Regions from separate parts of the Nocardia sp. NPDC058666 genome, predicted to be linked through region 1. Evidence: riboswitches for the same ligand, from Rfam matches in the RefSeq annotation. Region 1 holds a riboswitch; each other region holds the start of a gene.

What was found. Region 1 has a riboswitch for S-adenosylmethionine ahead of ACFWVD_RS06715 (aminotransferase class V-fold PLP-dependent enzyme). Riboswitches for the same ligand answer to the same signal wherever they lie in the genome.
Region 2: it holds a riboswitch for S-adenosylmethionine, as region 1 does, so the genes downstream of both, ACFWVD_RS18325 (amino acid ABC transporter permease) here and ACFWVD_RS06715 (aminotransferase class V-fold PLP-dependent enzyme) in region 1, are expected to answer to the same signal.
Region 3: it holds a riboswitch for S-adenosylmethionine, as region 1 does, so the genes downstream of both, ACFWVD_RS17365 (rhodanese-like domain-containing protein) here and ACFWVD_RS06715 (aminotransferase class V-fold PLP-dependent enzyme) in region 1, are expected to answer to the same signal.

What each region holds. Positions count from the first base shown of each region.
Region 1 is NZ_JBHXRY010000002.1:34,625-45,031, forward strand. Features, by position in the region: gene ACFWVD_RS06690 (alpha/beta fold hydrolase) at 1-154, opposite strand, end outside; gene ACFWVD_RS06695 (DUF2752 domain-containing protein) at 375-803, shown strand; gene ACFWVD_RS06700 (M1 family metallopeptidase) at 790-2,142, opposite strand; gene ACFWVD_RS06705 (Pls/PosA family non-ribosomal peptide synthetase) at 2,142-6,044, opposite strand; gene ACFWVD_RS06710 (MarR family winged helix-turn-helix transcriptional regulator) at 6,201-6,635, opposite strand; SAM riboswitch class IV at 6,850-6,964, shown strand; gene ACFWVD_RS06715 (aminotransferase class V-fold PLP-dependent enzyme) at 7,004-8,320, shown strand; gene ACFWVD_RS06720 (excalibur calcium-binding domain-containing protein) at 8,423-8,722, shown strand; gene ACFWVD_RS06725 (hypothetical protein) at 8,741-9,001, opposite strand; gene ACFWVD_RS06730 (flavin reductase family protein) at 9,008-9,475, opposite strand; gene ACFWVD_RS06735 (YbaK/EbsC family protein) at 9,716-10,192, opposite strand; gene ACFWVD_RS06740 (crotonase/enoyl-CoA hydratase family protein) at 10,302-10,407, shown strand, end outside.
Region 2 is NZ_JBHXRY010000007.1:135,733-146,139, reverse strand. Features, by position in the region: gene ACFWVD_RS18340 (LppM family (lipo)protein) at 1-754, shown strand, start outside; gene ACFWVD_RS18335 (glycosyltransferase) at 756-1,928, shown strand; gene ACFWVD_RS18330 (hypothetical protein) at 1,947-2,651, opposite strand; SAM riboswitch class I at 2,938-3,031, shown strand; gene ACFWVD_RS18325 (amino acid ABC transporter permease) at 3,141-4,112, shown strand; gene ACFWVD_RS18320 (amino acid ABC transporter ATP-binding protein) at 4,109-4,870, shown strand; gene ACFWVD_RS18315 (ABC transporter substrate-binding protein) at 4,903-5,862, shown strand; gene ACFWVD_RS18310 (LLM class flavin-dependent oxidoreductase) at 5,891-6,961, shown strand; gene ACFWVD_RS18305 (ABC transporter substrate-binding protein) at 6,958-8,568, shown strand; gene ACFWVD_RS18300 (ABC transporter permease) at 8,603-9,649, shown strand; gene ACFWVD_RS18295 (ABC transporter permease) at 9,642-10,407, shown strand, end outside.
Region 3 is NZ_JBHXRY010000006.1:265,707-276,113, forward strand. Features, by position in the region: gene ACFWVD_RS17340 (HAD-IIA family hydrolase) at 1-568, opposite strand, end outside; gene fgd (glucose-6-phosphate dehydrogenase (coenzyme-F420)) at 698-1,708, shown strand; gene ACFWVD_RS17350 (hypothetical protein) at 1,779-2,306, opposite strand; gene ACFWVD_RS17355 (hypothetical protein) at 2,355-2,528, opposite strand; gene ACFWVD_RS17360 (O-succinylhomoserine sulfhydrylase) at 2,627-3,835, opposite strand; gene ACFWVD_RS17365 (rhodanese-like domain-containing protein) at 3,832-4,254, opposite strand; SAM riboswitch class IV at 4,272-4,390, opposite strand; gene ACFWVD_RS17370 (hypothetical protein) at 4,436-4,894, opposite strand; gene ACFWVD_RS17375 (FAD-dependent oxidoreductase) at 5,067-6,455, shown strand; gene ACFWVD_RS17380 (amidohydrolase family protein) at 6,492-7,340, shown strand; gene ACFWVD_RS17385 (DUF456 domain-containing protein) at 7,341-7,823, opposite strand; gene ACFWVD_RS17390 (CaiB/BaiF CoA transferase family protein) at 7,950-9,047, shown strand; gene ACFWVD_RS17395 (hypothetical protein) at 9,126-9,497, shown strand; gene ACFWVD_RS17400 (PLP-dependent aminotransferase family protein) at 9,484-10,407, opposite strand, start outside.

The DNA of each region.
Region 1 (10,407 bases):
CGACCCGATGTGGGGTGGTGGGGGCGTTGAGTTTCGCGGTGGCGAAACTACGAGTCCGCAGTCCAGCACGGAACTGTGCGGTCAGGGCGCCGGTCTCGAGGTGGGAGACCATGGATCGCGCTGCCGCGAGCGTCATCATCGACTTCGCAAGCATGTCGGCACTCCTTTGTGTCGTAGGCCACCGTACCGTGCGAACTCGGGTGCTAGCTAGTGTTAGCGGGTCACGTTGTCCCACTTGTTGCGAAGTGCGCCAGTGTGCGTTCGGTCACTGTGAAATCGCCCGATATCGGCGGAAAATTACACACATCCGGTAACGATGTCGCCGGGCGAGTCGCGTGCTGGCGGTGGTGACCGGCCGCCGCTACCGTGAGGGGGTGGAGAGCGTGCGAGTCGAGGATCGTCCGGCTGTGCGGCGTCTGGCCGCGCCCGTAGTCGCCGCCGGTCTTGGCATCGGCGCGCTGGCGCTGCTGCATTTCCGCGATCCGCACGTCGAGGGTTCGTACGGCCTGTGCCCGTCGTTCGCGCTGCTGGGCGTCTACTGCCCCGGCTGCGGCGGTATGCGCGCGATGCACAACCTCACCGACGGCCGTTTCCTGGACTCGCTGCACAGCAATGTGCTCGCCCTGCCGCTGACCATCGCGTTCGCGGTGTTCGTCATCGACTGGATCGTGCGGGCTCGCCGCGGAAAAACCTGGCGCCTGCCCAGCCTGAGTCCGGTGGTCGTGTGGTCGTTCTTCGGCCTGCTCGCGGTTTACACGGTCCTGCGCAACACGCCGTGGGGCACCTGGCTCACCCCCGTGTAGTGGCCTGTCCGCCCAGCGGCGGCAACTGCGGCAGTGGCTTGGTGCCCAGCCAGATCGCGAACAGTCCACGCAACGGCGCCACGCTGTAATGACCGGCCAGGTCGACGAATTCCTCTGTGGTGATGGAGGAATGGCGGTACCGCGCGGTCCATTCGCGGATCAGTTCGAAGAACAGGTGGTCGCGCAGTTCCAGCCGCAGCGCGTGCAGGGCCAGCGCACCGCGCTTGTAGACGCGGTCGTCGAACATGTCCTTGGGGCCGGGATCGCCGATGATGATGTCCTGCGGCTGACGCGCCAGATTCGTGCGCGCCGCCCGCGCCAGCTGGTCCGCGGTCGGCCCGCCCGAGGCCTCCGACCAGATCCACTCCGCGTAACAGGCGAAACCCTCGTGCAGCCAGATGTCGCGCCAGTGCTTCAGCGTGAGACTGTTGCCGAACCACTGATGCGCGAGTTCATGTGCCACAAGACGTTCCGAGCCGCGCTTGCCGTCGCAGTGGTTGGCGCCGAAGATCGAAATGCCCTGCGCCTCGATCGGGATGTCGAGCTCGTCGTCGGTGACGACCACGGTGTAATCGTCGAACGGATACGGCCCGAACTTCTCGGTGAACAGCGCCATCATCTCGGGCTGACGGGCGAAATCATGGTCGAAATTCGTGCGAAGCCGCGGCGGGATGACCGCGTGCATGGGCACCGGTTCGCCCACCGCGCCGACCCGGAACTTGCGGTAGTTGCCGATCTGGATCGTGGCCAGGTAACTGGCCATCGGCTCGGCCATCTCGTACACCCAGGTGGTCTGGCTGGCCTTGGCCTGCTTGCCGACCAGCGCGCCGTTGGCCAGGGCGTAGAACGGACTGTCGGTGGTGATCGAAATCCGGTACGACGCTTTGGAACTGGGGTGATCGTCACACGGGAACCACGACGCCGCACCGTTGGGCTGACTGGCCACCAGCACGCCCTCGGTGAGCTCCTCCCACCCGACCTCGCCCCACGGCCCGCGCACCGGCTTCGGCGTGCCCGCGTAGTGGACGGTGATCTCGAGAACGCCACCGGCGGGGATCTTCTGCTGCGGGGTGACCGCGAGCTTGCCCTGTTGGTGCGTGAACTTGGCGGCCTTGGACCCGTTGACCAGGACCTTCGACACCGCCAAGGCCTGCGACATGTCGAGGGTGAACCGCGGCTGCACCGTGGTGGTGACCGCGATGATCACCGCGCGCCCCGCCAGCCGGTTGCTGGCAGGTTTGTAGCTCAGCTCCAATTCGTACCGGGACACGCGGTATCCGCGATTGCCGTTGTGCGGCAAGTAGTCATCGATGGGTTCGCTGTAGAAAGTGCTCCGCATCAGGCGGCTCCGCGCTGCCTCGACTCCCGCGGCGCGGCGGGATCGGTCCAGTGCGAGATGGGGTTGCCCCACCAGCGCGTCGACGGGGGGACGACGTCACCGCGCATCACCAGCGACGCGGGTCCGATGGTGGCGCCCGCGCCGATATGGGCGGCGGGCAGGGCCACGCAGTGCGGGCCGAGGGTGGCGCCGGCTTCCAGGGTCACGGTGTCCATGGACATGATGCGGTCGTGGAACAGGTGCGTTTGCACCACGCAGCCGCGTTCCACGGTCGCGCCGTCACCGAGTGTCACCAGGTCCGCCTCCGGTAGCCAATAGGACTCGCACCATACCCCGCGACCGATCTTGGCTCCGAGTCCGCGCAGCCACAAATTCATCACAGGAGTGCCCGTGGCGGCCCGCGCGAACCACGGCGCGGCCACGGTTTCCACGAACGCGTCGGAGACCTCGTTGCGCCACACGAACGAGCTCCACAGCGGGTACTCCACGGCGCGAATTCGCCCGACTATCAACCACTTCGCGGCCACGGCGATGATTCCGGCGAGTGCGCCCGCGGCCATCAGAACCAGCCCGGAAACCAGTGCTGCGACAAGGTAATCGGTGTGCTGGGCGATCCGCGCGAGCACCAGCAGCACGCCGAGACCGATGGCGAACGTCACCATCACGGGGATCAACCGGCAGGTCTCCACGAACGCCCGCGCCAGCTTCAACCGCAGTGGCGGGTCGAAAGTGCGTGAGGTGTCGCTGGATTCGGCTGCGCGACGCAACCGCACGGGCGGACTGCCCAGCCACGACGAGCCCGCCTTGGCCTTGTTCGGGGCAGCCGAAAGAACCGCAACCAGACCGTTTTTCGGCACGCGACGCCCCGGCGCGGTCATGCCCGAGTTGCCGAGGAAGGCGCGTTTGCCGACCTTCGATTCGCCGATGCGCAACCAGCCGCCGCCGAGTTCGTAACTGCCGATCATGGTGTCGTCGGCCAGGAACGCGCCGTCGGAGATCACGGTGAACTTGGGCAGCATCAGTACGGTCGACGCCTCGACGTTCTTGCCGATCTTCGCGCCCAGCAGTCGCAGCCAGACCGGGGTGAGCAGGCTGGCGTACAGCGGGAACAGGAAGGTGCGCGCGGAATCCAGGAGGCGTTCGGTGGCCCAGACCTGCCAGCCGGTGCGGCTGCGCACGGGGTGATAGCCCTCGCGCAAACCGATGCTGAGCAGGCGTACCGCGATCACCGTGGCCACCGCGTACACGGCGAGACTGAGCAGGGTGGCCACCGGCAGGATGGCGAAACCGCGCAGGGCGGCGGCGCCGATGGTGGTCTCCTTGCGGACCCACCAGGCGATGAACGTGCCGCCCACGGCGAGACCGAACACGGGCATCGCGCCCAACACCATCGACGACAGGCCGAACACGAGCAGCCAGTGCCGGGCGCGTTCGGGGGTGTGGTCGGGCCAGCGGCGCGGCGCCTTACCGGTCTTGGTGGCAGGCGAGCCCGCCCATTCCTGTTCACCCTTGACCTTGCCCGACACCGCCGAGCCGGGCGCGATCTCGGCGCGTTTGCCGATCTTGGTGCCGGGCAACAGGATCGAGCGGGCGCCGATCACCGCACCGTCACCGATGGTGATGCCGCCGATGTGCACGATGTCGCCGTCGACCCAGTAGCCCGACAGGTCCACTTCGGGTTCGACGCTGGCGCCGTCGCCGAGTTCGAGCATGCCGGTGACCGGGGGCAGGCTGTGCAGGTCGACGCCCTTGCCGATCTTGGCGCCCAGTGCCCGGGCGAACGGGACCATCAGCGGTGCGCCAGAAAGACTTTCGGCGCCACTGGCTTCCGAGAGGCGTACGGCGGCCCAGAGCCTCAGGTGCACTGAGGAGCCGCGCGGGTAGGAGCCGGGGCGAAGGCCGGCGAGCAGGATGCGGGCGCCGATCACGCAGATCGTCATCCGGCCGATCGGCGAGATGAACAGCACGAACGCCAACACGATCCACCACCACGACAGGCGCGGCAGCCACGGCAGCGAACCCGACCAGGCCGCGATGCCCGACACGATGGTGAGCCAGGTGACCCACTGCAGGCCGGTGAGGGTGGTCAGCGGGATCGTGGCAAGGACCTGGGTGACCTGCGCCCGCAACGGGGTCGGTTTCACCACGCGCACGTCGACCGCGGCCACTGGGGCGCTGCCGTCGAGGAGTTCGACCAGCGAACCCAGGCGCGGATGGTCGTAGAGATCGGCGACGGTGACGTGCGGGTACTTCTCCCGCAGCGCGCCGACGAGCTGGGCTGCCGACAGGGAGCCGCCGCCCAGATCGAAGAATTCCGCGTCCAGGTCGGTGGGTTGGGCGCCGAGGATCGCGTCCCACAGGCCCGCCACCCAGGCCGCGGTGCCGGACAGGCCCGTCTCGGGCTCGTCGGTCGAAGGCAGTGGCCACGGCAGGGCGTCGCGGTCGACTTTGCCGGAGGTGCGGGTCGGCAGGTCGGCGACGATCGCCAGGCGGGGGACCAGCGGGGCCGGAAGTTGTTCGGCCAGAATCTCTCTGGCCTTCTTCACGTCGAAATCGGGTCCGGCGCCGGTGAGGTAGCCGATCAGGATCTTGTTGCCCGCCTTGGTGGTTCGGATAGCGGCAGCCGCGCCGCTGACACCGGGTAGGTGCTGCAGTGCGTTGTCGAGTTCGCCGAGTTCGATGCGGCGGCCGCCGATCTTGATCTGATCGTCGGCGCGGCCGAGGAAGATCAGGCCGTCGCGGTCGTTGCGCACCAAATCGCCACTGCGATAAGCGCGTTCCCAACCCAGCGAGGGCAGGGGTGCGTACTTTTCGGCGTCCTTGGCGGGGTCGAGGTAGCGGGCCAGGCCGACGCCGCCGATCACGAGTTCGCCGGTTTCGCCTTCGGCTACCGGGTTGCCTTGCGGGTCAACAACAGTCAGGTCCCAGCCGTCGAGGGGAAGGCCGATTCGCACGGGCATCTCGCCGGTGAGCAGCGCGGCGCACGCGACGACGGTTGCCTCGGTCGGCCCGTAGGTATTCCACACTTCACGCTCGGGGCCCGCCAGGCGCTCGGCCAGCTCGGGCGGCACCGCTTCCCCACCAAAGATCAACAGCCGCACCGATTCCAGTGCTTGCGCGGGCCAGGTCGCGGCCAGCGTCGGCACCGTCGACACGATGCTGATCTCGCGGCGCATCAGCCACGGGCCCAGATCGGCGCCGGTGCGCACCAGGTCGCGCGGGGCGGGGACCAGGCAGGCGCCGTTGCGCCAGGCCAGCCACATTTCCTCGCAGGAGGCGTCGAAGGCCACCGACAGTCCGGCCAGTACGCGGTCGCCGGGGCCGATCGGGGCCTGCTGCAGGAACAGGCGCGCCTCGGCATCGACGAAGGCGGCGGCGTTGCGATGGGTTACCGCAACACCTTTCGGGGTTCCGGTGGAGCCGGAGGTGAAGATGATCCACGCGTCGTCGTCGGGGGACGGCAGGGTGTTCCAGTCGTGGTCGCCCATGGCCGTGGTCTGTGACTCGATGCCGTCGGCGGTCGCGATCGCGCTCACCTTCGCCTCGCCGAAGACCAGCTTGGCGCGTTCCTCCGGGTCGTCGGCGTCGACGGGCACGTAGGCCGCGCCGCAGTAGAGCACCGCCAGAATCGTCACGTACAGCGCCGCGCTACCCGACGGCATCCGCACGCCGACCCGGTCGCCCGGTCGCACGCCCGCCTCGGTCAGCTCGGCCATGCGGGCCTCGATCGTGGCGATCAGCTCCATGTACGTGAGCACGACCGCGCCGTCGTCGATCGCCGGTGCGTCCGGGTGTGCCAGCGCGGTGCTGGTCAGAATGTCGACCAGGGTGCGCGGCGGCGCGGCGAGATCGGCGCGCAACAGCGGGTCGCGAAGAACCGCCGGAACCTGTGGCTCGAGCATCGTGCTCAGTCCACCTCTCATCGGTTGACCCCCATCGGTGGTGTCTGTTGTTTCATGAGCGGGTTACCGGAGGGCAAACGGGATGGTCACCAGATGCCAACGGTACTCGCGGAGGGACTTGCTCGACGGCAGCGTGCGGCGTGCCGTCGGCGCTGATCACGACGGCGATTCCGGCAACTCGCCCAGCGCCGTGACCACCAGTCGGTGCAGCGTGCGCTGTTCTTGTTCGTCGAGGCCGTCCAGCACTCGGGCGGTGGCTTCGACGATCAGTTTGTCGGTGCGCTTGCACTGCTTGCGCCCCGCCTCGGTGATCCGCAGTCGGTACTTGCGGCGATCCTTGCCGTCGCGGGTGCGTTCGACCAGGTCGGCGCGTTCCAACGCATCGATCAGCCGCACGACTTCGCTGCGGTCGATGCCGAGCGCGTCGCCGACTTTCTTCTGCGTCAGGTCGGCGTTCTCCTCGATGAAGGTGAGCACCCAGTGATCGCGCAACGGCACGTCGATCTCGGCGTGCAGCGCCTTGGTGAGCCGTCCGAGCGCGTACACCGGGTAGCGCGGCAGGCCGCGGACGGAGTTCGTGTTCGTGGACATGAGAGAGGACTCTAGCAAATAGTGGAGCCGCTCAATCATCTCGGGTGTCCATCATGGGGTTTTCAGATGGTTGAGAAGTGGGCGTGACCAGGCAACTCGGGGCAATCGCGCGATCTCGAAAATTCTGATGATCCCGACGTGTCGACCGCCCACTTCCTGTGACTCACGCCTTGACGGTTGACAGGTCCCGCGATCGTCTGTCACTCTCGTTGCAGGTCACGAGTACCAGTGTTCAGCCCCGGCTTGCTGGTCGGCAACCCTCCTCCGCGGTGGGGTGCTCCGGGTGACGACCTGGCTGACGTCCGCATCGGACGCGGCAAGCGCGGGCCAACTCTTCGAGCGGGTCCCTGAACCGACGGGATTTCGTCATGACTGCTGTAATCGACCCCACCTGTGCCATCGCCGCCGTGTCCGGCGCTGACCTGCGCGTTCCGCTCGTGCAGGGCGGCACGAGCACCTACGCCAACTTCGACTACGCCGCCAGCGCGCCCGCGTTGAAGCAGGTCACCGACCGGATCTCGCAGCTGCTGCCGTTCTACGCCAGCGTGCACCGCGGTGCCGGGTACGCGTCGCGGATCTCCACCGAGTGCTACGAGGCCTCGCGCGGCTCGGTCGCCCGGTTCCTCGACGCCGACGACGACCAGGTCGTCGTCTTCACGCGCAACACCACCGATTCGCTGAACCTGCTGGCCGGGTGCGTGCCGGGGGAGACCGTGGTGCTCGATATCGAACATCACGCGAACTTCCTGCCGTGGACCGAGCACGGTCGCCGGGTCGTGCGCGCCGGTGCCACCGTCGAGGAGACGGTGCAGCGGGTGGTCGCCGAACTGTGCAGCAAGCCCGCCGCGCTGCTCGCGGTGACCGGCGCGTCCAATGTCACCGGTGAGGTGCTGCCGCTGGAACGTCTCGCGCGGATCGCGCATCTGTGTGGTGCGCGCATCCTCGTCGACGCCGCGCAGCTGGCGCCGCATCGTCGGATCTCGTTGCGCGAGACCGGCATCGACTATCTCGCCTTCTCCGGGCACAAGCTGTACGCGCCGTTCGGCTCGGGCGTGCTCGTGGGTCGACGTGACTGGCTGGACCAGGGCGAGCCGTACCTGGCCGGCGGTGGCGCGGTGCGCAATGTCGGTGTGTCCGAAGTGGAATGGGCCTGCGCACCCCAGCGGCACGAAGGCGGATCCCCGAATGTGTTGGGCGCGGCCGCCATCGCCGCCGCCTGCGACGCACTCGCCGCCATCGACCCCACCGAACTCGTTGCGCACGAACGCTTCCTGGCCGACCGCCTCCGCGACGGCCTGTCCACGATCCCCGGCGTCGACCTGGTCACCATCTGGTCCGACAGCCCCGACTGTGTGGGCATCGTCGCCTTCACCGTCGCCGACTACGCCCCCGGCCAGGTAGCCGCCTACCTCTCCGCCGAACACGCCATCGGCGTCCGCGACGGCCGCTTCTGCGCCCACCCCCTCCTGGCAAGCCTGGGCCTGGACGCCGCCCTGCGCGCCAGCATCGGCCTCGGCACCACCGCCGCCGACGTAGACCGCCTGATCGACGCCGTCACCACCCTGGTCGCCACCGGCCCCACCTGGACCTACGCCCCCACCGACGGCCACTGGAACCCCACCCCCGAAACCCGCCCCCTCACCGCGTCTTCCCCCGAAGGCGCGGCCCCCTGCTTGATCGGGTAACCGCCAACCCGGCGTAATCGACCACTTCGACGCTCAAAAGTCAGAAAACTGATTTCGACGAGGCGAATTGGTCGATTACGCCAGTTTCGGCGGCATCCCCGCATGGGAGATCGGCCCATCGCCCGCGCCGGGTACTCGGAGGAGCCAGGCCCCGTGGTGCCGTCCACGACGCTCGCGCCACCTCCGCCGCCCGTCATCGTCCCTGTGCCCACCACGACCGTTGACGTGCCTGCCCCACGTGTTGCGCCCGTCCCCGCACCCGAAGTACCCGCGCCGGCCAGCGCCTACTACCCGAATTGCAAGGCGGCCAAAGCAGCCGGCGCCGCGCCGCTGCACCGGGGCGACCCGGGGTACAGATCCAGCTTGGACCGAGACGGGGACGGCATCGCCTGCGAAAAATAGTCTCGTCGTTCTTCCGGCCTAGTCGGCGGTCGAGGTCGAGTGCACGACATCGCCCGGCTGGACGAGCTGGGAGATCGTGTCCGAAAAGGTGAATGAGTATTCGCCTCTGGATGATCGGTGGAATTCGATCCACTGGAGGGTTCCGTCGGCGATCACCTCGTCGCCCCGCCGGAGTTCCACGTGGTCGCCCTGACGGAAGTCGCCGATCGCATAGCCCGTCACGAACGGGTTCGGTTTGTAGCTGACAGGGAAGACGCCGGTTACGCGGAACTCGCTCATGGACTCTCAGGTGTCGAGGGGGGTGGGGCGGTGGTATTTGCCGTTGTAGTACAGCAACGGGGCGGCTGAGGGGGATTCTTCGGTTTGGTCGTGGACTCGGGTTACCAGGCCTACGGCGAGGGTGTGGTCGCCCAGGTCTATGAGTTTGTGGAGGGTGGTGCGCAGCCAGATGGGGGTGCCGTGCAGGACTGGTTCGCCGGTGGGGAGGGTGGTCCACAGGGAGCGGTCGGTGAAGCGGTCGGCGGCGGTGCGGGAGAAGCGGTGGGCCAGGTCGTGTTGGTGTTCGCCCAGGAAATGGATGACCACGGAGTCGGCGGCGCGCAGGGCGTCGATGCTCGACGAGGTGTGGGCGATGTTGAACGAGACCAGGGGTGGTTCCAGCGACAGGGAGGCGAAGGAGGTGGCGGTGAAGCCGACGGGGCCGGTGTCGGCGTCGAGGGTCACCACGGTGACGCCGGCCGGATAATGGCGCATGGAGGCCCGGTATTGCTCGGCGGTGATCCCGCTCAGATCGTCGGGAACTACCAGGCCGGTCTCGGAAGGTTGTACATCGCCCACCGCTTCAACTTACGCCCGCCCAACCCGCGTTCCTGCGCCCGCGTTGTCCGATTGGTCTGACTGGGTGGTCGCGGTCGCGGTAAAAACGCAGGGCACAGGCCCGGGACAATCGGGGCGTCGGGTTTTCGATCTGCCTGCGCTCAATGCCGCGCGACTTCAGTCCAGGTCGAGCGGCAAACCCGCCGTGATACGGACCAGTTCGCGGAAGTTGGTGCGGAACACCGTGTTCGGGTGACCACCCGCCGCCCAGACTTCGGAGTGGGCGGCCAGCGCCGTATCGACCCAGGTGGGAAGGTTGGTGGGATGGCCGAGTGGCGCGGTGCCGTCGATGGGTTGGCCGGTGATGCGTTCGACCAACGGCGTGGGGGCGGGGGTCAGGGTGCCTTCGAGGCGTTTGCCCGTGCGGGTGAGGTCGACGTGGTGGTGGTCGGCTACCAGGATCAGGACCGGGTCGTCGTCGAGCAGGAAGACCTGGGCGGTGAGAATCGCGGTGGGGTGCGCGCCCATGGCGCGGGCGGCCGCGGCCGCGGTGGGGGACGGCGTCTCGGGGCAGACGATGACGCCGTGGTGCCCGCGGGCGATGAGAGTTTCCGCGACCCGGCATGCGACCGGCGGCAATGACGACCTGCGCATGTCATCCAGAGTAGGTCGATTGCCGGAAATGTGCTGTGTTACTGGAGTTCTGGTGCAGCCTCGGGGGTGCGAGACCGAGGTGGACGGGCCGGGAGGCGATAATCACCCCATGAGTGAATGGAAGGCTTTCGCCGTCGAGATCGCCGACAACGTCGCGCAGGTGACGTTGACGGGGCCGGGTAAGGGCAATGCGATGGGCCCGGATTTCTGGCGGG
Region 2 (10,407 bases), on a different contig from region 1:
GCCCGCTTCCTCCCCTCGCCGTTTCGTGCCCGTGCGGCGCGTAGCGGCCGTCGCCGTGCTGTTGGCACTGCTGGTGCCCGCGCTCGCCGGATGCCTGCGGGTGCAGGTGTCGATGGGGGTGTCCTCCAACGACCGGGTGTCGGGCCGGATCGTGGCCGCGGTGGTGCCGACCGGGCCCGAGGACAAGGGTCCGCAGTTGGCCGCGCCGGACCAGTTGGCGTCGAAGGTCCGGGTGGAGAACTACAACCAGGACGGGTTCGTGGGCACGCAGGTGTTCTTCGACGATCTGTCGTTCGGCGAGGTCGGCCAGTTGGGCGGGCTGTCGGATCAGACGCAGGGCATGTTCACCCTCGAGTTCCAGCGCAGCGGCGATCTGGTGAGTCTGCTGGGTCGCGTGGATCTGGAATCGGTGCCGCCGCACGGTTCCGACGTGCAGTTCTCGGTGGCGTTCCCGGCGCGCGTGGCCAAGACCAACGGCACCCGCGAAACCACCGACAGCGAGAACACCGTGTCGTGGAAGCTGCCCGCGGGCGAGGTGTCGACCATGCGCGCGGAGGTGAAGTACGCCGACCCCAACACCCGCTCGTTCGCGGGGTGGGCGGGCATCGTCGGCGGCATCACCCTCGCGGTGGCCGCGCTGATCGCCGGGCTGGCGTTCCGCGATCGCAACCCCGCCCCGCCGCACGCGCCGCGCGGCGGTTTCTCGCCGTCGGAGATGTGGCGCGAGATCTCCAGTCGCCGTCTGGGTCGCTGACATGGGCGCGGCGGTCCGCTACCTGACCTGGGCGGGCACCGGTCTGGCCGCGCTGGGCGCGACGACCGCCGCCTACAACCTGGTCACTTTGCGCACGTTGCCGCGCGGGGGTTCCGGCGTGATCGAGCCGGTCACGGTGTGTGTTCCCGCCCGCGACGAAGCCGACCGCCTGCCCGCGCTGATCGCGGACCTGCGCGCGCAAACCGGCGTCCCCCGGTTGACGGTGTTGATCCTGGACGACGCGTCCACCGACGGTACCTACGACGCCGCACTGGCCGCGATCGCCGACGACCCCCGCTTCACCGTGCTGTGCTCGGCCGCCCACCCCGCCCCCGGCTGGACCGGCAAGGCCGCCGCCTGCGCCCGACTGGCTGCGCGCACCGACGCGGCCGCCCTGGTTTTCGTCGATGCTGACGTGCGCCTGGCACCCCACGCCATCGCCGCAGCGGTGACCGAATTACGCAGGCGCGGGGCAGGTTTGGTGTCGGCGTGGCCGGTACAGGAAGCGGGTTCGATCACCGAACACCTGGTCCAGCCGCTGCTCGCGTGGTCATGGGCCTCGACGTTGCCGGTCGGCCCCGCCAATCACAGCCTGCGCCCGTCCACCGCCGTCGCCTGCGGACAGTTCCTCGCCGTCGACGCACAGGCGTACCGCGCGGGCGGCGGTCACGCGGCCGTAGCGGCAAGTGCCACAGAGGATCTCGACCTGGCACGCGCCATGCGTCGAGCAGGTCACCGCACCGCCCTGGTAGCCGCGGGCCCGGCCGCGAGCACCCGAATGTACTCCGGCACAACCGAACTCACCGACGGCTACACCCGGTGGCTGTGGTCGGCCTACGGTGGCCGCCGCGACACCGGTGCCGCCATCGGAATCCTTGCCGCCCTTGCCTATTGGCTGCCACCCCTGGCCGCCCTGTTCGGCCGCGGTAAGACCCGCCGCATCGGCCTACTCGGCTACCTGGCCGCGATCACGAGCCGACTTGCCGCCCGCACCATCGAAACCCGCCGCACCCCCACCGGTCCCGACATCGCCTCGGCCCTGGCCCACCCGATAGGCGTGGCCCACTACCTGACCCTGTGGACCCGCTCCCACCACCGCCACCGCGCTGGCCGCCTCCGCTGGAAACAGCGCCCGCTGGTCACCCCCGACACCCCCATCGCCCGCCAGGCCTGATTGTCACGCGGCGAGGTCTCAGTCGACCTCGGTGATGCCGATGGTCGGGAAGAAGAAGCAGGATTTGCCCGCGTTGTCCACGGTGCCGAATACCGCGGCCAAGACCGTGCCTTTGCCGGTGTCGACGGGGACCGCTCGCACGCCACCGACCGGAATCGCGGCGAAAAGGAAGTCGCGGATGGCGGTTTCGGCCAGTGGGCGCAGTTCCACGGGGACTTCGGGCGGGACCAGCGCGCGGACGATGTCGGCGATCGACCCCATCGACTCCATACCGCCGCGCCCGGTGCTGATATTGAGCCAGGCCACCTGCATGCCTGCGGTTTTCGTCGCGGCGGTGTCGGCGGCCAAGCCGTAGGGCAGGAACGTGAACAGCGTCTGGCCGGACTTCACGGCGGACAGGTCCAGGCCGGGGATCGGGAGCGTGTTCGCAGGCCACGGGCCCGGCACCGCACCCGCGACGGCCGGGACCAGGCCCGCGCCGTCGCCCGAACAGTTCAGGGCGACCGTCGGGTAGAGGAACGGCTGGATACCCAGGGCTTTCAGCGTCTCGACGACCGTCTGGTACGCGCCGAGCAGGTCTGCGGGACCGGCGGCGGGCGTGGCGTCCCTGGTGACGGCGGGCGTCACCGGAACAGCGGGTTCGGCGGCAGCCGACGGCGCGGCCAGCAGCAGCGCGGCGGCGCAGGCCGTCAGCGAGGTCAGTGCGGTGGAACGACGCGGCATGATCACGGCGAACTCCTCATCGACTCAGAGAAGCCCGACGCTACCCCGCCCGGTGACCATTTCCGCCCAGGTGAAGTGACCGCCCGTTCGGCGCGTCGCAATCTCCCAGCGAACCCACCGGCCACGCCACGGTTCGTGTTCGCGGGTCGTGGACCACACCGAACCGGGGCAATTGTGCTCGGACTCGGTGCCGACACCAACCCCTGCACTCACGCTGATTTCTACCGTTGTGAACCATCGTGGCTGTGCCGCATGCTGATTCAGCTCGGGCCGCAAGGCCGGGGCACAACCATCCAGAGCGACCGAGAGACCTGGCTCGATGACGTCGCAGCAACCCGCCCGTTCGAGGGTGTGGGTGCTTCCGCCGGGTTCGATGGAGGAGATCTTGTGAACACTTCCTGTCCGGCCTGAGCGCCGCCAGATCGCGTACCCGTCGCTGGCCGGGTGGAGGTCGCCGTACCTCGTTCCACTGTGCTGCTGAGGACTCCCATGACCGCGTCCGCCGTCACCGCCCCGCCGGGCGACACCGCACCCCCTGAGCCGGATCCCATCGACAACGACCTGCCCCGGATCGCCGGTTCCTGGCATCCGTGGCGGTGGGTCGTCGCCGCGGTCGCACTGCTGCTGGTGGCCCAGTTCGCGCACGGTCTGATCACCAATCCGGGGTGGGACTGGGGCACGTTCGCCCAGTATTTCACCGCGAAATCGGTGCTGGCCGCGCTGCGGGTGACCATCGAGTTGACCCTGTGGGGCACCGTGCTCGGTTTCGCGATCGGCACGCTGCTGGCGATCGGGCGGGTGTCGAACAATCCTGTGCTGCGGGTGATCGCCTGGACCTACATCTGGGCGTTCCGGTCGATTCCGCTGATCGTGCAGTTGCTGTTCTGGTTCAACATCGCGTACCTGTATCCCCGTCTGTCGGTGGGTATTCCGTTCGGACCCGCGTTCTTCGATTTCGAAGTCAACGGCGTGATCAGCGGTTTCACCGCGGCGGTGATCGGGTTGGCTCTGCATCAGGCGGCGTACTCGGCCGAACTGATCCGGGCGGGCCTGCTCGCCGTCGACAGCGGTCAGCTCGAAGCTGCTGCGGCACTGGGCATTCCGCGCTGGCGACAGTTCCGCACGATCGTGCTCCCGCAGGCGATGCGTTCGATCCTGCCCAATGCCGCCAATGAGGTGATCAGCCTGTTCAAGGGCACCTCGATCGTGTCGGTGATGGCGATCGCCGAGCTGTTCTACCAGGTCCAGGTGATCTTCGGCCGCAACGGTCGGGTGGTGCCGCTGCTGATGGTGGCCACCGCCTGGTACATCGTGCTCACCACCGCGCTGACGATCGTCCAGTTCTACATCGAACGCCACTACGCCAAGGGCGCGCAGCGTGAGCTGCCGCCGACACCGTGGCAGAAGGTCCGCACCAAGGTGACCGAGATCGCCGCCGCACCCCGAGGAGCTACCCGATGACCACTGCGGTGCGGGCGCGAGGAATTCGTAAGTCCTACAACGGAACCGAGGTGTTGCGTGGTATCGACCTGGCGGTGCGGACCGGCGAAGTGGTCGCGCTGATCGGCCCGTCCGGGTCGGGCAAGTCCACGCTGCTGCGGGTGCTCAATCATCTAGAAGCGCAGGACGCGGGCACGGTGCACGTCGACGGTGAGTTGATCGGCTACCGGCAGCGCGGCGATATCCTGCGGCCGCTGCCCGATCGTGCGGTGCGTGCTCAGCGCAGCCAGATCGGTTTCGTGTTCCAGCAATTCAACCTGTTTCCGCATCTCACCGCCCTGGAAAACATTGTGCTGGCACCGGTTTCGTCGCAGGGACGCCCGCGCGACGAGGTGGTGGCCGAGGCGAAGCACCTGCTACACCGGGTGGGGCTTGCCGATTTCGCCGATGCCTACCCGCGTCGACTGTCGGGCGGGCAGCAGCAACGCGTGGCCATCGCGCGTGCGCTGGCGTTGAAACCGCGCCTGATCCTGTTCGACGAGCCCACCTCCGCGCTGGACCCGGAACTGGTCGGCGAAGTCCTCGCGGTAATCCGCGATCTCGCTGTCACCGGCACCGCGCTGGTGATCGTGACTCACGAAATCGGTTTCGCTCGTGAGGTCGCCGACACGGTGGTGTTCCTCGACGAGGGCCGCATCGTCGAACGCGGTGCCGCCGCGACCGTTCTCGATCATCCCGAACATCCACGCACGCAGGCATTCCTGTCGCGCGTGCGCTGACTGTCCCTTCCCACGAACAGGTTTCGACACTGATGAAACTTTCCACGCTGATCGGCATCATTTCGGCGGCGACACTGCTGACCGCAGGGTGCGCCGATCCCGAGACGGCCGAAACCGTCCAGGCCGGCACGGTCACCTTCGACCTGTCACCCACCCAGCAGGGCCGGGTGCACGTGGCGAAGGTCGACGCGATCGCCGCGACTGTGCCGCAGGCGATTCGCGATCGCGGCACGCTGATCGTGACCGGTGCCGCCGGTGCCGCGCCGCCGCTGCGGTTCTATGCCACCGACGACAAGACCGTGGTCGGTTCCGAGATCGACTTCGCCAACCTGGTGGCCGACAAGCTGGGCCTGAAACTGGTGACGCAGGTGGCGGATTGGACGCAGAACTTCGTGCGCGTGGACTCCGGTGAGGTCGATGCGTTCATCTCCAATGTGACCGTCACCGAGGAGCGCAAGGAGAAGTACGACTTCGCGACCTACCGCAAGGACAACGTCACCCTCGAGGTGCCCGCGGACAGTGCGCTGACGTTCACCGACCGAAAGAGCCTGGTGGGCAAGCGAATCGGTGTCGGCGCGGGCACGAACCAGGAACAGCTGCTGGTGAAGTGGAACGAACAGAATGTCGCCGAGGGACTGGCGCCGATCGACATCGCCTACTACCAGCAGGTCACCGACTACTACCTCGCGCTGGCCTCGAAGCGACTCGACGGCTTCATCGGACCCGGCCCCACGGGCCTCTACCACTCCGCGACCACCGGCGAGACCAAGGTCATCGCCACCTTCTCCGGTGCCGGTGAGGGTTTGCAGGGCGAGATCGCGGTGCTGACCAAGAAGAACAGCGGCCTCAATGCCGCCATCCACCGGGCACTGGTCGACGCCATCGCCGACGGCAGCTACCAGAAGGTCCTCGATCGCTGGGGTCTGGATTCGGAGAAGGTCGCCGAGTCGCGGATCAACCCGCCGGGGTTGCCGAAAAAGCCTGTCGCATGAGGTCATTCGAGACGCTAGGAGCGCGCGCATGAAATTCCTGCTGATGACGCTGATCACCCGGGTGCCCGATCCGGCTACCGGCGTGGTTCCCACGACACGTGATCGCCTGCACGAGGTGGTCGAACAAGCCAGGTGCGCTGAGGAATTCGGGTATGACGGGTTCGCTGTCGGTGAGCGGCACGAGGATCCGTTCCTGTCGGCCGCTCCCCCGGTGGTGCTGAGCCATATCGCGGCGGTGACCTCGCGGATCAGCCTGTTCACCGCGGTCACCACGTTGAGTCTGCTCGATCCGGTGCGCGCGTTCGAGGACTATTCGACGGTGGACAATCTGTCCGACGGCAGGCTCGAGCTGATCATCGGCAAGGGCAACGGTGCCGCCCAGGCGCAGCTGTATCACGTCACCGCCCAGGATCAGTGGCAGCGCAATCGTGAAGGCTACGAACTTTTTCGGGCGCTGTGGGACAGCGAGGAGGTGACGTGGTCGGGCCGGTTCCGACCCTCGCTGACCGCGGCCAAGGCGTTGCCGCGACCGTTGCAGCCGCGAGTGCGGATCTGGCACGGCAGCGCGACCAGCCGGGAGTCGGTGGAACTGGCTGCACGACACGGTGATCCGGTGTTCTCGGCCAACGTCACCAATCCGATCGAGCCGTACGCCGAACTGATCCGCCACTATCGCGAACGGTGGGCGCACTACGGGCACGACCCGGCCGACGCGCTGGTCGGTGCGGGCACCGCCGGTTTCCATGTCGCGCGGACCTCGCAGGAGGCCGTGGCGGTGTATCGCCCGCTGTTCGAGGCGCGCACCGCCTTGCAGCGCAAGGTCGGCAACCCCGTCGTGTTCGACACCGTCGAGGACTTCCTCGACCGCTCGTCGGCGCTGGTCGGCAGCCCGGAGCAGGTGATCGACAAGGTGGGTCGCTATCACGAGCAGTTCGGGCACGAGGTGATCCACCTGTCCGCCGAACGCGAAGGGCGTTCCGACGCCGACTATCTGGGCAGTCTCGAGCTGTTCCAGGCCGAGGTGGCGCCGGAGCTGCGCCGCCGCATTCCCAGCCGTCCCCTGGCTACTCGCCGCGAATTGTCTGGAGCTACCTCGTGATTCGACATCGTCTCGCCGGTCTGGTGGGTGTGGTGGCCGCTGCCACCACGGTGGTCGCGTGCGGCGGCGACACCGGCGGCACCGGGCAAGCCGGTCCCCCGCAGCCCGGCGGCACCCTGCGCTACGGGCTGTCCCAAGCGCCCTCGTGCTCCGATCCGGCGCAGTCGGGTTCGAATCAGACCATCTATGTCGCCCGCCAGGTGGTCGACTCACTGACCGATCAGGATCCCGAGACCGGGGCGATCACGCCGTGGCTGGCCAAGAGTTGGCAGATCAGCCCGGATTCGAAAGTCTTCACGTTCACGCTGGCCGACGGGGTGACGTTCAGCGACGGCACCCCGCTGACCGCCGATTCGGTGCGCGATACCTTCGACGCGATCATCAAACTGGGTGGGGCGAAGGCACCGCTGGGCATCAGCTATCTGGCCAACTACGTCGGCACGACAGCGGTCGACAAACTCACCGCGCGTGTGGAATTCAGCCAACCCAACGCCCCGTTCCTGCAGGCCTCGTCGACACCGCAGCTGGGGATCCTGGCGCAGTCGACCAACGCGAAACCGGCGGAGGCCCGGTGCGCTGGTGACAACATCGGCAGCGGGCCGTTCACCTACGCCGACTACAAGCAGGACGCATCGGTGACGCTGGCCAAGCGCGCCGGATATGACTGGGGCTCCGCGGTTTTCGGACACAAGGGCGAGGCGTACCTGGACCGGATCGAGTTCACGGTCATTCCCGAATCGGGGGTTCGCACCGGCAGTGTGGCCTCGGGTCAGCTCGACGCGATCAGTGACGCACTGCCCCAGGACGCACCGCAGATCGAGGCGGTGGGCGGGCGGGTGTTGTCCACGTCCAATCCCGGCACGCCATTCGGGTTGCACCCCAACGTGACTCGCGGTCCGTTGCGCGACCCCGCGGTGCGCCAGGCGTTGCTGCCCGCGTTGGATCGCCGTCAGCTCGTGGACACGGTGCTGGGTCCGCAGTTCAAGCCGGCTACCTCCACGCTGGCCGCGGCCACGCCCGCCTACGCGGATCTGTCGTCGAAGCTCGCCTACGACCCGACCAAGGCGAAGTCGATCCTCGAGCAGGCAGGCTGGTTGCCGGGGCCCGATGGCATCCGCGTCAAGAACGGTGAGCGACTGAGCTTTTCGGTGACGTTCAGCCAGGTGTTCGCGGGCAATCAGGCGATTCTGGAACTGGTGCAGCAGCAGTTGCGGCAGGTAGGAGTCGAACTGAAGCTCGACCTGGTCTCGTTCCCGGAGTCCACCGCACGGCAGAACAGCAAGGATTACGACGCCATCTACGGCAATTCCACCCGTGCCGACGGTGACATCCTGCGCACCGCGTTCTCGCTGACCGGCCGCAATCTCAATGTGCGCGGGCCGATTCCGGCGCTCGATGACACGCTGAACAACCAACTGTCCGCCAACGATCCCGCCACCCGCGCGGATCTGATCAAAACCGCGCAGCAACAGATACTCGACAACGGGCTCTACATCCCCACGATCGAGCTGTCGCAGGCGATCGGTGCCGCCGCGCACACGCAGGATCTGAAGTTCGAGGCCTCGGCCCGACTGCAGTTCTTCGACACCTGGCTGAGCGGACACTGAGATGGTCCAGACGCGGGTAGCAGCGCATTTCCCTGTGCTCCGATACGTGAGTTCCCGAGTGCTGCAAGCACTGTGGGTGCTGTGGGCGGCGTTCACGATCTCGTTCGTGGTCCTGTATCTGCTGCCCGCGGACCCGGTCTCGATGGCCGCGGACAGTTCGGGCACCGGCACACCGGTCGACAAGGCGGCGATCGCGGAACTGCAGGCCCGCTACGGGTTGGACAAGCCGCTGTGGGAGCAATATGTGAGCGCGCTCGGCAATGCCGTCACCGGGGATCTGGGCCGCTCGATCAATACCGGTCAACCGGTCACCGAAGCCCTCGGTGACGCCCTTCCCTCCACGCTCGGATTGGCTTCTCTCGCACTGCTGTTCGCGTTCGTGGGCGGGGTCGGCTTGGCCTTCGCCGCGACCCACACGCGACGGCCGTGGCTACGGAACACCCTGAGTGCGCTACCGCCACTGGGTGTTTCGGTGCCGACGTTCTGGACGGGTCTTCTGCTGTTGCAGTTGTTCTCCTTTCGCCTGCACTGGTTTCCGGCCTTCGGTGGCACGGGGCTGCGCGGGACGGTGCTGCCCGCGCTGACGTTGGCCCTGCCGATCGGTGCCGTGCTCGCGCAGGTGCTCGCCGCCGGACTGGAACAGACCTGGCGGCAACCGTTCACCGAGGTCGCGCTGGCCAAGGGTGCGTCGCGGTGGTGGGTGCAGCGCCGACATATCGCCCGTTTGGCGAGCGTGCCCGCCTTCACCATCGCCGGCGTACTGGTGGGCACGATGCTGGCCGGGTCGGTGGTGGTGGAGTCGGTGTTCGCCCGCGCCGGTGTGGGGCGACTGACTCAGACGTCGGTGCTCAACCAGGACATTCCGGTGGTCCAGGGGGTGGTGTTGCTGTCGGCGTTGATCTTCGTCGCGGTGAATCTGGCTGTGGACCTGCTGTATCCGCTGCTCGATCCACGCATCACCGGAACTCGCCGCGATCCCACTCCCCCGGCTGCCGCGGCCTCCGCTGAACTCGCGACAAGTACTTCGCAGCGGTCTGCCCGCAAGCTCACCAACGACACGGAAGGCAGCGAACATGGTTGACATCCTTGTCCGGCATGCACGACTGGCTGATCAGCCGGTCGCGGCGCCCGCTCTCGAGCAGGTCCTGCGCTGGACGCGCGGGCACCTCGGACTCGTGTTCTCCGGCGTGGTGCTGGTTGTCGCGGGCGGCTGGGCCGTGGCGCCGTCGATGTTCGCCTCCGGTGACCCGCTGACCGGCGTGCCCGCCGAGAAGTTCCAGGGGCCGAGCGCCGAGCACTGGTTCGGGACCGACAATCTCGGGCGCGACCTGTACACGCGGATGGTGCACGGTGCGGGGCTGTCGCTCACCGCCACGCTGACCGCGGTCGGGATCGCACTGGTGGTCGGGTCGCTGCTCGGGCTGTTATCCGGGGCGGCGGGCGGGATCGTGGACACCGCGATCATGCGGGTGGTCGATGTCCTGTTGTCCATCCCGTCGCTGTTGCTCGCGCTGGCGCTGGTGACGGCGTTGGGCTTCGGCACCCGCAATGTGGCTGTTGCCGTGGGGGTTTCGTTGATCGCGAACTTCGCCAGGGTGATGCGCTCGGAGGTGCTGCGGGTGCGGCACGCGCCGTATGTCGAGGCGGCACACGCGTCGGGGGTGCGCTGGTATGCGGTGCTCGCTCGTCACGTCCTACCCAATTCGTTTCAGCCCGTACTTGCCTTGGCCGCAGTCGAATTCGGAATGGCGGTGCTGGCGGTGTCGTCGCTGAGTTTCCTCGGCTACGGCACCAAACCGCCCACCCCCGAATGGGGTTCGTTGATCTCCGAGGGCCGCA
Region 3 (10,407 bases), on a different contig from region 1:
TCAGCGGGTTCGGTTTGCCGACGTAGTACGGGTCCTTGCCGGTCGCGCGGGTGATCAGCGCGGCGACCGAACCGGTGGCGGGGAGTACGCCGTCGCGGGACGGGCCGGTGGCGTCGGGGTTGGTGGCGATGAACTTGGCGCCGCGGTCGACCAGGCGGATCGCGGTGGTGATCGCCTCGAAGGAGTACGTGCGGGTTTCGCCCAGGACCACGTAGTCGGGGTCGACGTCGGTGAGCACGTACCCGATCTCGTGCAGCGCGGTGGTGAGACCGGATTCGCCGACGACGTAGGCGGTGCCGTTCGGGCGCTGATCGGCGAGGAAGGTGGCCGTGGCCAGCGCCGAGGTCCAGATCGACTCCTCGGGGATGTCCAGGCCGGTCTGGCGCAGGCGGGCCTGCAGGTCGCGGGGCGTGCGGATCGAGTTGTTGGTGAGCACGAGGAACGGGATCTCGTTCGCCCGTAGTTCGGCCAGGAACTCGTCGGCGCCGGGGATCAGTTGATCTTCGTGCACCAGCACGCCGTCCATGTCGGTCAGGTACGACAGGATCTTCTCGTCTTTGGCGGTCACCAGTTAATTGTCCGCTAAAAGTCGGGGCCGTGGGTGATGAAACTTCCGGCCGTGCTCGCGGCGCGATGTCGGGGTCGTTGACTAGGGTCGTGGGGCAGGGGCGTGCGGCGAACGACAGGAGTAGCGGGAATGGTGGAGCTCAAGCTCGGGTACAAGGCATCGGCGGAGCAGTTCGGGCCGCGGGAGCTGGTCGAACTCGGCGTCGCCGCCGAGCAGCACGGCCTCGACAGCGCGACCGTGAGCGACCACTTCCAGCCGTGGCGCCACGACGGCGGGCACGCGCCGTTCTCGCTGGCCTGGCTCGCGGCCGTCGGCGAGCGCACCGACCGCATCCAGCTCGGCACCTCGGTGCTCACCCCCACCTTCCGCTACAACCCCGCCGTGATCGCACAGGCCTTCGCGACGCTGGGCTGCCTCTACCCGAACCGGATCATGCTCGGGGTCGGCACCGGTGAGGCGCTCAACGAGATCGCGACCGGTTTCAAAGGCGAATGGCCCGATTTCAAGGAGCGTTTCGCTCGCCTGCGCGAAGCGGTGAAGCTGATGCGCGAACTGTGGACCGGCGACCGCGTCGATTTCGACGGCGAGTACTACCACACCGTCGGGGCCTCCATCTATGACGTGCCCAAGGGCGGTATCCCCGTCTACATCGCCGCGGGCGGCCCGGTGGTGGCCAGGTACGCGGGTCGCGCGGGCGACGGTTTCATCTGCACCTCGGGCAAAGGCATGGACCTGTACACCGAGAAGCTGCTGCCCGCCGTCGCGGAAGGCGCCGCCAAGGCCGACCGCAACGTCGCCGACATCGACAAGATGATCGAGATCAAGATCTCCTACGACACCGATCCCGAACTGGCACTACAGAACACGCGCTTCTGGGCCCCGCTGTCGCTGACCCCCGAACAGAAGCACGACATCACCGACCCGATTGAAATGGAAAAGGCCGCCGACGCCCTCCCGATCGAACAGGTAGCCAAGCGCTGGATCGTGGCCAGCGACCCCGAAGACGCTGTCGCCCAGATCAAGCCATACATCGACGCGGGCCTGAACCACCTGGTCTTCCACGCCCCCGGCCAAGATCAGCTCCGCTTCCTCGACCTGTTCAAGCGGGATCTGGCTCCGCGTCTGCGCGCACTGGGCTGAGGGTCCGAAAGGCCGCCCCGGCGGTAATGTCCGGGCCGAACGCGAGTCGTCGCGTTCGGCCGGGGCCACATTATTGCGGAACGGCATACCATGGGACCCACGATGCCAACTCAGCTTCGTGTGACGGCGAACCGTCCCATGGCCGTGTGTGGAATTCCTCGGCGAGAATTCCAGCATAGTTTTTCGAGCTGTTCTCGGGCGTCAGGTTCGACACATACAGGTCGGCGACCGGAAAATCGTAGGGCACCTTCTTCACCACGTGCGCGATCGCAGTCGCCGCAGGTCGCAGGTCGTCCAACCGGCCTTTCGAGTCGGCGACCGCCAGGTAGATATTCACACCGAGTACGCCTTCGGTGTCGTTCTTGTTGATGCTCACGTTGTACAGGCAATAGCCCGGCGGCAACGTGTCTGCCTTGTCGATCGCGGCCCTGGTTTCCCGTTCGAATTCTTTGGTTTCCAGTTTCGCCGTCGTCTCGCACTTTTGCGAGTGGTTGTCCGCCGACATGCACCCGGTGGCAACCATCGACATCGCGGCAACTGCGATTGCCAACCACAATGCGCTCCCGCGCCGAGTCGACGGTCGCGAATTGTCAGCCATCAGTGTTCACCATCCATCTCACCTCATAGATATCGGTTGTGCAGGTAGTCACGGGAGGATGAGCAGGGTCGAGCGGTAGTGGCGCATTGCGGTCAGCACCTGTTCCGCGGGTGCGCCGAGCATGGACGAGGTGCGCTGGACGAATATCCGGGCGTGGGCCACCTCGTCCCGCGCGAAGCGGCCGGACCGGCGATGGTCCAGTCCGGCCGCGGTCACGACCATTTCCGGTCGTCGCAGGTTGTGCGACTCCCCCAGCAGTCATGGTCGCAGTGTAAATCCTTGGCCGCGATCATCTTTGGTCATCGCGAGGATGCGCGCAGTCAGCTCAGGGCGTGGTCGAGGTCGCCTAGGAGGTCGTCGAGGTCTTCCAGGCCTACCGAGATGCGGACTACCCCGTCGGACAAGCCGATTGAGGCTCGGCCTTCTGGGCCCATGGCTCGGTGGGTGGTGGTGGCGGGGTGGGTGATCATGGTTTTGGCGTCGCCGAGGTTGTTGGAGATGTCGATGATGCGGAGGCGGTTCAGGACCTCGAAGGCTCGCTTTTTGCCGTCGTCGCCGTTGAGGGCGAAGGTGACTACGGTGCCGCCGCCGGTCATCTGGTCCAGGGCCAACGCGTGTTGGGGGTGGGATTCCAGGAAGGGGTATTTCACCCAGTCGACCGATTTGTTGGTCTCGAGGAACTTGGCCACTTGCAGGGCCGACTCGGTGGAGTGGCGCACGCGCAGCGGCATGGTTTCCAAACCCTTGAGCAAGGTCCACGCGTTGAAGGGGCTCAGGGCGGGGCCGGTGTGGCGCATCAGGGTTTTCACCGGGCCGTCGATGTAGTCCTTGGCGCCGAGGATCGCGCCGCCGAGGACTCGGCCCTGGCCGTCGATGTGTTTGGTGCCGGAGTAGACGACCACGTCGGCGCCGAGTTCGAAGCCGCGTTGCAGCAGGGGGGTGGCGAAGACGTTGTCCAGCACCACCTTTGCGCCTGCGGCGTGGGCGAGTTCGGTGACCTTGCGGACGTCGACCAGGGTCTGCATCGGGTTGGCGGGGGTTTCGAAGAACACGGCCTGGGTCGGCACGGAAAGTGCCTGCTCCCACTGGTCGAGGTCGTCGCCGTCGACGAAGACGGTTTCGATGCCCCAGCGCGGCAGGATCTCGTTGCAGACCACGAAGCACGAGCCGAACAGGCTGCGGGCGGCGACGAGTCGGTCGCCTGCCTTCAGAAGTGCGCCGAGAGCTGTGAAGACCGCGGACATACCGGATGCGGTCGCGAAGGCCGCTTCGGCGCCGTCGAGCAAGCGGATGCGCTCCTCGAACATGGCCACGGTCGGGTTGCCGAAGCGGGAGTAGACGAAGTGCTCGACGTCGCCGGTGAAGGCGGCCTCGGCGGCTTCAGCGTTCTCGTAGACGAAACCCGAGGTCAGGTACAGCGCCTCGGACGTCTCGTCGAAGCCGGAACGGCGCAGGCCGCCACGCACACCGAGCGTGGCGGGGCCGACGCCCTCGGGCAGGGGCTTGTCGAACGAACCACCGGTGATCATGCGTTGACCTCACGCCACGGCAGGCCGACAGCGCGCCAACCGGTGCTGCCGCGCTGACCGAACGCGTCGGGACCACCTTCGAAACCGTCGAGCACGTTGTAGGACGGTGCCACGCCCGCCGCCGTCGCCAGGTTCGCCGCGTGCGCGGAACGCTGACCGGAGCGACACAGGAACACCACCGGTGCATCGTCGGGACGTCCGGCCAGTGCCTTGTCCAGCTGCACGCCGAAGTCCGGATTGCGGGTGCCGGTGCCGTCGACCCATTCGATGAAATGGGCGGGGCGATCGATGGAGCTGGTGTCGGGGATGCCGATGTGTGCCCACTCGCCTTCGGTGCGCACGTCGACCAGCACGGCGCCGGGGTGCTCGGTGAGCAACTCCCACGCCTGCTCAGGGGTGATATCGCCGGCGTAAGTCATGTCGATCCTCCTGCGTGAATCCGCTCTTGCCGTGCCGGAACTCCGGAAAACACGGCCAGGTCGTCACCCGGAGCACCCCACCGCGGAGGAGGGTTGCCGACCAGCGAGCCGGGGCTTGACGCTGGCACTCATGACCTTGCGATCTGAGATTGCCTCGGACCCGGTCATCGTGTCAAACGATTCAGAACGAGCACACCAGCCACGCGCCGTCGCCGCGGGTCAGTTTCCAGGCGGTGGACTTCGGGTTTCCGTCTACCACCACGGTGGCGTCGATTTTGGCGCGATCACCGTTGACGGTGGCGTTGGTGAACCCCTTGCCGTCGATGGTGACGGTAGATTTCGGGCCGCCTAGCTGTTCGGACAGGCCAGAAGCCTCCTCGTTGAAGCCCTCGCAGGCCACCCCGGTCGGCGGACGCAGGTCACTGCGGGAACGCGCGTCGATATAGTTGGTGACAGCGGCGGCGAGACGGTCGGCCTCTGTGACATTTTTCTCAGCCGGTGACAGCAGTCCGCCCAGCACGATGCCGATGAGCACGATGATCGCCACCACCGCGGCCGCCACGAACGGGACGATGGAACGCTTGTCGGTCTGATCCACCACGATGGGCTGGTCTTCCGAGCCAGTTTGCTCCTCGTTCATGCTGTAATCCTGACAGACCCGCGCGGGCAGCCACACCGCGCTCCGGGTCGCCGCAACGCCGCAGCTAGAATCGCGTTCGATGCGGCCAGCTGTCACTTAGCCGGACTGCTGACTTAGCCTGAGCTAAGTTGACGCCGTCAAATCAGTTCTCGACCAAAGGGTGCGCGTAGACATGACCGAACAGAGTGCAGCTACTCGCCCACTTCGCATCGCGATCGTGGGCGCGGGACCGGCCGGTATCTACGCCGCCGACGCCCTGATGAAGTCCGATGCCGACGTGAGCATCGACCTCTACGAGCGCATGCCCGCTCCCTTCGGCCTGATCCGCTACGGCGTCGCACCGGACCACCCGCGCATCAAGGGCATCATCACCGCGCTGCACAAGGTCTTGGACAAAGACCAGGTGCGGCTGCTGGGCAATATCGACTACGGCACCGATATCACCCTCGATGACCTGCGCCAGTTCTACGACGCGGTGATCTTCTCCACCGGCGCCAACGCCGACCGCGCCCTGGACATCCCCGGCATCGAACTGGATGGTTCGTTCGGTGCCGCGGACTTCGTGTCCTGGTACGACGGCCACCCCGACGTGCCGCGCACCTGGCCCCTGGACGCGGAGAAGGTCGCGGTGCTGGGCGTGGGCAACGTCGCGCTGGATGTCGCGCGTGTGCTGGCCAAGACCGGCGACGAACTGCTGGCCACCGAAATCCCGCCCAACGTCTACGAAGGCCTCAAGGGCAACAAAGCCCTCGAGGTCCACGTGTTCGGTCGTCGCGGGCCCGCACAGGCCAAGTTCACCCCGCTGGAACTGCGCGAACTGGACCACTCGCCCACCATCGAGGTCATCGTCAACCCCGAAGACATCGACTACGACGAGGGCTCCGAAGCCGCGCGGCGTAACTCCAAGCAGGTCGACATGGTCGCGAACACCCTCGAACAGTGGGCCATTCGCGATCACGGCGATCGTCCGCACAAGCTGTTCCTGCACTTCTTCGAATCCCCCGCCGAGGTCCTGGGCGACAACGGCAAGGTCGTCGGCCTGAAGACCGAGCGCACGCAACTCGACGGCACCGGCAACGTCAAGGGCACCGGCAACTTCACCGACTGGGACATCCAGGCCGTGTACCGCGCGGTTGGCTACCTCTCGCAGAACGTCACCCAGCTGCCGTTCGACGATCAGGCGGGCACGGTGCCCAACGAGGCCGGTCGCGTGATCGCCGACGACACCGCCGAAGGCGACGCCCGCTTCATGCCCGCCACCTACGTGACCGGCTGGATCAAGCGCGGCCCCGTCGGCCTGATCGGCCACACCAAGGGCGACGCCAACGAGACCATCGCCTGCCTGCTCGACGACGCCAAGGCCTTCGCCCCTGCGCCCAAGCCCGAGCTGGACGCGGTCACCGAGTTCCTCGAGGGCAAGGGCATCCCGTTCACCACCTGGGCCGGCTGGTACCGCCTCGACGCCCACGAGCGGGCGCTGGGCGAGCCCGAAGGCCGTGAGCGCGTGAAGGTCGTCGAGCGCGAGGACATGCTGCGCGCGTCCGAGCCGAACAAGGCCTGAGCTGCCACCACTGTCGAGATAGGGCATTCTGTACCCGTGTTCGATGCCCACGTCCACATCATCGATCCGCGGTTTCCGCTGATCGAGAACGAAGGCTATCTACCCGAGCCCTACGTGATCGATGACTATCGACAGCGCATGGGGCACTTCGATGTTCGCGGCGGTGCTGTCGTCAGTGCGTCTTTTCAGGGAGCTGATCAGACGTATCTGAAGGCAGCGCTGTCCGCGCTCGGACCGGAGTGGGTCGGGGTGACCCGCCTTGACCTCGACGCCACCGATGACGACATTCTCGAACTCGATCGCGCGGGCGTGCGGGCGCTGCGGTTCAACCTCAAGCGGGCCGCCGCCGACATCACCGAGATGACGTTGCAGGCGTTGCGCGCGCACGAACTGGCCGGTTGGCATGTGGAGCTGTATATCGACGGGCAGATGCTGGCCTCGTTGCAGCCGGTGATCTCGAAACTGCCCGCCTTGTCGATCGACCATCTCGGCATGTCCGAGGAGGGGTTGCCGTATCTGCTGGACCTGGTGGATCGCGGTGCGCGGGTGAAGGCGACCGGGTTCGGGCGGGTCGAGATGGATGTGGCCGAGACGCTGCGGCGCATTCACACCGTCAATCCGGGGGCATTGATGTTCGGTAGCGATCTGCCGGGCACGCGCGCGGGCAGGCCGTTCGATGACAGCGATATCGACCTGATCTGCCAAGTGGTGGGCGCGGATATGCACGCGGTGCTCGAGGACAATGCCCGCGAGTTCTACCGGCTGCCCCCGGTGCACCGCGACGCGACACCTGCTGTGCGCGTGGAGAATCCGACCATTCCGATTCCGCGCAATCTGCTGCCCGGCGCGGACGATCAGACGCGGCCGCTGCCGGTTATCGAGTAATCAGCTGAGAATTGCGCCGGTGAGCCAGACTCCCGACGCGATCAGTGCGCCGAACAGCTCCACCAGCATGGACAGGCCTACGCCTTTCAGCGCGTGAACTGTTGCGGGCCAAGCCAATTGGTTGGTGTTCAAGCGGTACAGCTCAGCCAGATACACGCCGAGCACGAACCCGATGAACAGGCCCACGATCGGGATCACGAAGAAGCCGACGACGCCCAACACCGCGCCCACCAGCAACGCCCGGTTCGACACGCCCGCTTCGCGCATTCGTTTGCCTGGCCAGGTGTATTTCACGATGCCGGAGATCACCACCGCGACCGTCGCCACCGCCAACACCGTCCAGGCCGTCGCGCCGCCGGTCATGAACGCCCACACCGCGATCGCGCCGAAGATCAGGATCACCCCGGGCAGAATCGGCACGATCACGCCGACGATGCCGACCAGAATCACCAGGCCGACAACGACCTCACCCCACACGCTCACTACCGGGTCCTCCCGTTGCCACGCCGAGTCGCGCTCACCGAATTCTCGCCCATGCTCTACCCGAGCCGCCACCCCGGCGCTATTGTCGAAGTGTCAATACCGTTCGACGATGAACAGAGGTCACCCGTGAGCACGGAGTCCACCGCGAAGCAGGGCCCCCTCGCGGGGATCAAGGTCATCGAGTTGGCGGGCATCGGCCCAGGTCCGCACGCCGCGCTGCTGCTGGCCGACCTCGGTGCCGACGTGGTGCGCGTGCAGCGACACCGGCAGCTGCCCGGCTTCATCGAGCGTCCGCAGTGGCGTGGGCGCACGATCGTCGAAGCGAATCTGAAGGATCCCGCCGACGTCGCCAAGATCCTCGACCTGGTCGAGAAGGCCGACGTGCTGCTGGAAGGCTTCCGGCCCGGCGTCACCGAACGGATGGGTCTCGGACCCGACGAGACCCTGGCCCGCAACCCGCGCCTGGTCTACGGCCGGATGACCGGGTGGGGCCAGTACGGTCCGATGGCCGATCGCGCCGGGCACGACATCAACTACATCTCGCTGACCGGCGTGCTCAACGCGATCGGGCGCAAAGGTGAGCGGCCGGTGCCGCCGCTGAACATGGTGGGCGACTTCGGTGGCGGCTCGATGTTCCTGGTGATGGGCATTCTCGCGGCGCTGGTGGAGCGGCAGACTTCCGGCAAGGGTCAGGTGATCGACGCGGCGATGGTCGATGGGGCGCTTGCCCTTTCGCACTTCGTGTGGGGAATGCGCGGGGTGGGGCTGTGGTCCGACGAGCGCGGCGAGAACCTCCTCGATACCGGCATGGCGTTCTACGACACCTACGAAACCTCCGACGGCAAGTACATGGCGGTCGGGGCGATCGAGCCGCAGTTCTACGAGCAACTGCTGGCCGGGCTCGAGATTTCCGAAGAAGGTCTGCCGCAGCAGCTGGACCCCAGCGGACAGGACCAGTTGCGCAAGCTGTTCACCGACAAATTCCTGACCAAGACCCGCGACGAGTGGACCGCGATCTTCGACGGCACCGACGCCTGCACCACCCCCGTGCTGACGTTCACCGAAGCCACCGAGAACCCGCACATCGTGGCCCGTACCGGCCTGATCGAGATCGAAGGCGTGGTCCAGCACGCGCCCGCGCCGCGCTTCTCGCGCACACCCGGCGGCACGCCGACTCCCCCGCCGTCGGTCGCGACACCAATCGAAACGGTCTGGGCTGACTGATTTGTCGGGCTGTCGTCGGTAGGCTTTCGTTCTATCGACGACAGGTCTGGGATCCGAACTCGCAGGCGTCCACCGAAGGTGCTCGCCGCACTGATCGCGGTCACCAGCTTGGTCGCGGGGGTGCTGTCGTTCATCATGGCCGAAGGGTTGTTCAACGCCCCGCCGGAATGGGCGACCGAAACCCATTGTCGCAGTGACGCTCCCGTGCCCGTGATGGTGACCGTGCTCAACGGGTTGGCGACCGGACTGCTGGCCGCGGCCGCCATCGCGCTGCTGTGTCTGCTGGTGTTGATGTTCCGTCATCGCAGCGATCGCAGCACGATGGCGGCGCCGTTGACCGCGGTGGCGTTCGTGTTGTCGGTGCTGTTCATGTTCGGGGCGGGGTACGAAACCGTGCGCCCCGAACCGGCTTCACGCGGGCATAACCCGTGCGCGTTCAGTAGCAGGTGAGCGGCTGTAAGGGGTCGGTCGCGCGCGGGGTCAGCGCGTCGTAGGCGGCGGCGATCGACTTCACGGCCAGGCGCAGGTCGGCTTCGGGGTGGGTGTACGGGAGGCGGACGTACCGTTCGAACGCGCCCTGCACGCCGAAACGTGGTCCGGCGGCCAGCAATACGCCGTGGTTGGGGGCGGTGGCGGCCAGTGCGGTGGACACGGGGCTGGGTAGTTGCGCCCACACCGACATGCCGCCCGCGCCGGCCGCGATGTGCCAGCCGGGCAGTTCCTCGGCCACCGCGTCGAGCAGGGCGGTGCGTTGGGAGCGCAGTTGTTCGCGGCGGCGTTGCAGGATGGGGTCGGCGTGTTCGAGCAGGTGGACCGTGGCCAGCTGGTCCATCACGGGGGTGCCGAGGTCGACTGTCGAGCGGATGCCCAGCAGCTTGGTGATCAGCGGCTGGCTCGTGCGGATCCAGCCCACGCGCAGACCGCCCCAGAACGACTTCGACGCCGAACCGATGGTGACGATCTCCGAACCCTTCGCGAACGCGGCGACCGGCGGGGGCATCGGCGCGTCGGACAGGTTCAGTTCGCTCATCGACTCGTCGACGACCACGGTCATTCTGGTGTCGCGGGCGATGGCGGCCAGTTCCTCGCGACCCTCGGCGTTCAGGAGCAGGCCGGTGGGGTTGTTGAAGTCGGGGACGAGGTAAGCCAGGGTGGCGGCGGTTTGCCTCGCGGTGCTGCGCAGGCCTTCGAGATCCCAACCGGCGTCAGGGAATTCGGGGCGCAGTGGGATCGGGATGGGGCGGGCGCCGACGTCGCGGATGGCTTCGATGGCGTTCGGGTAGGAGGGGTGTTCGATCAGCACGCGGGCGCCGGGCGAAGCGAGGACGTTGAGCAGCAGCCGAAGTCCGTGTTGCGCACC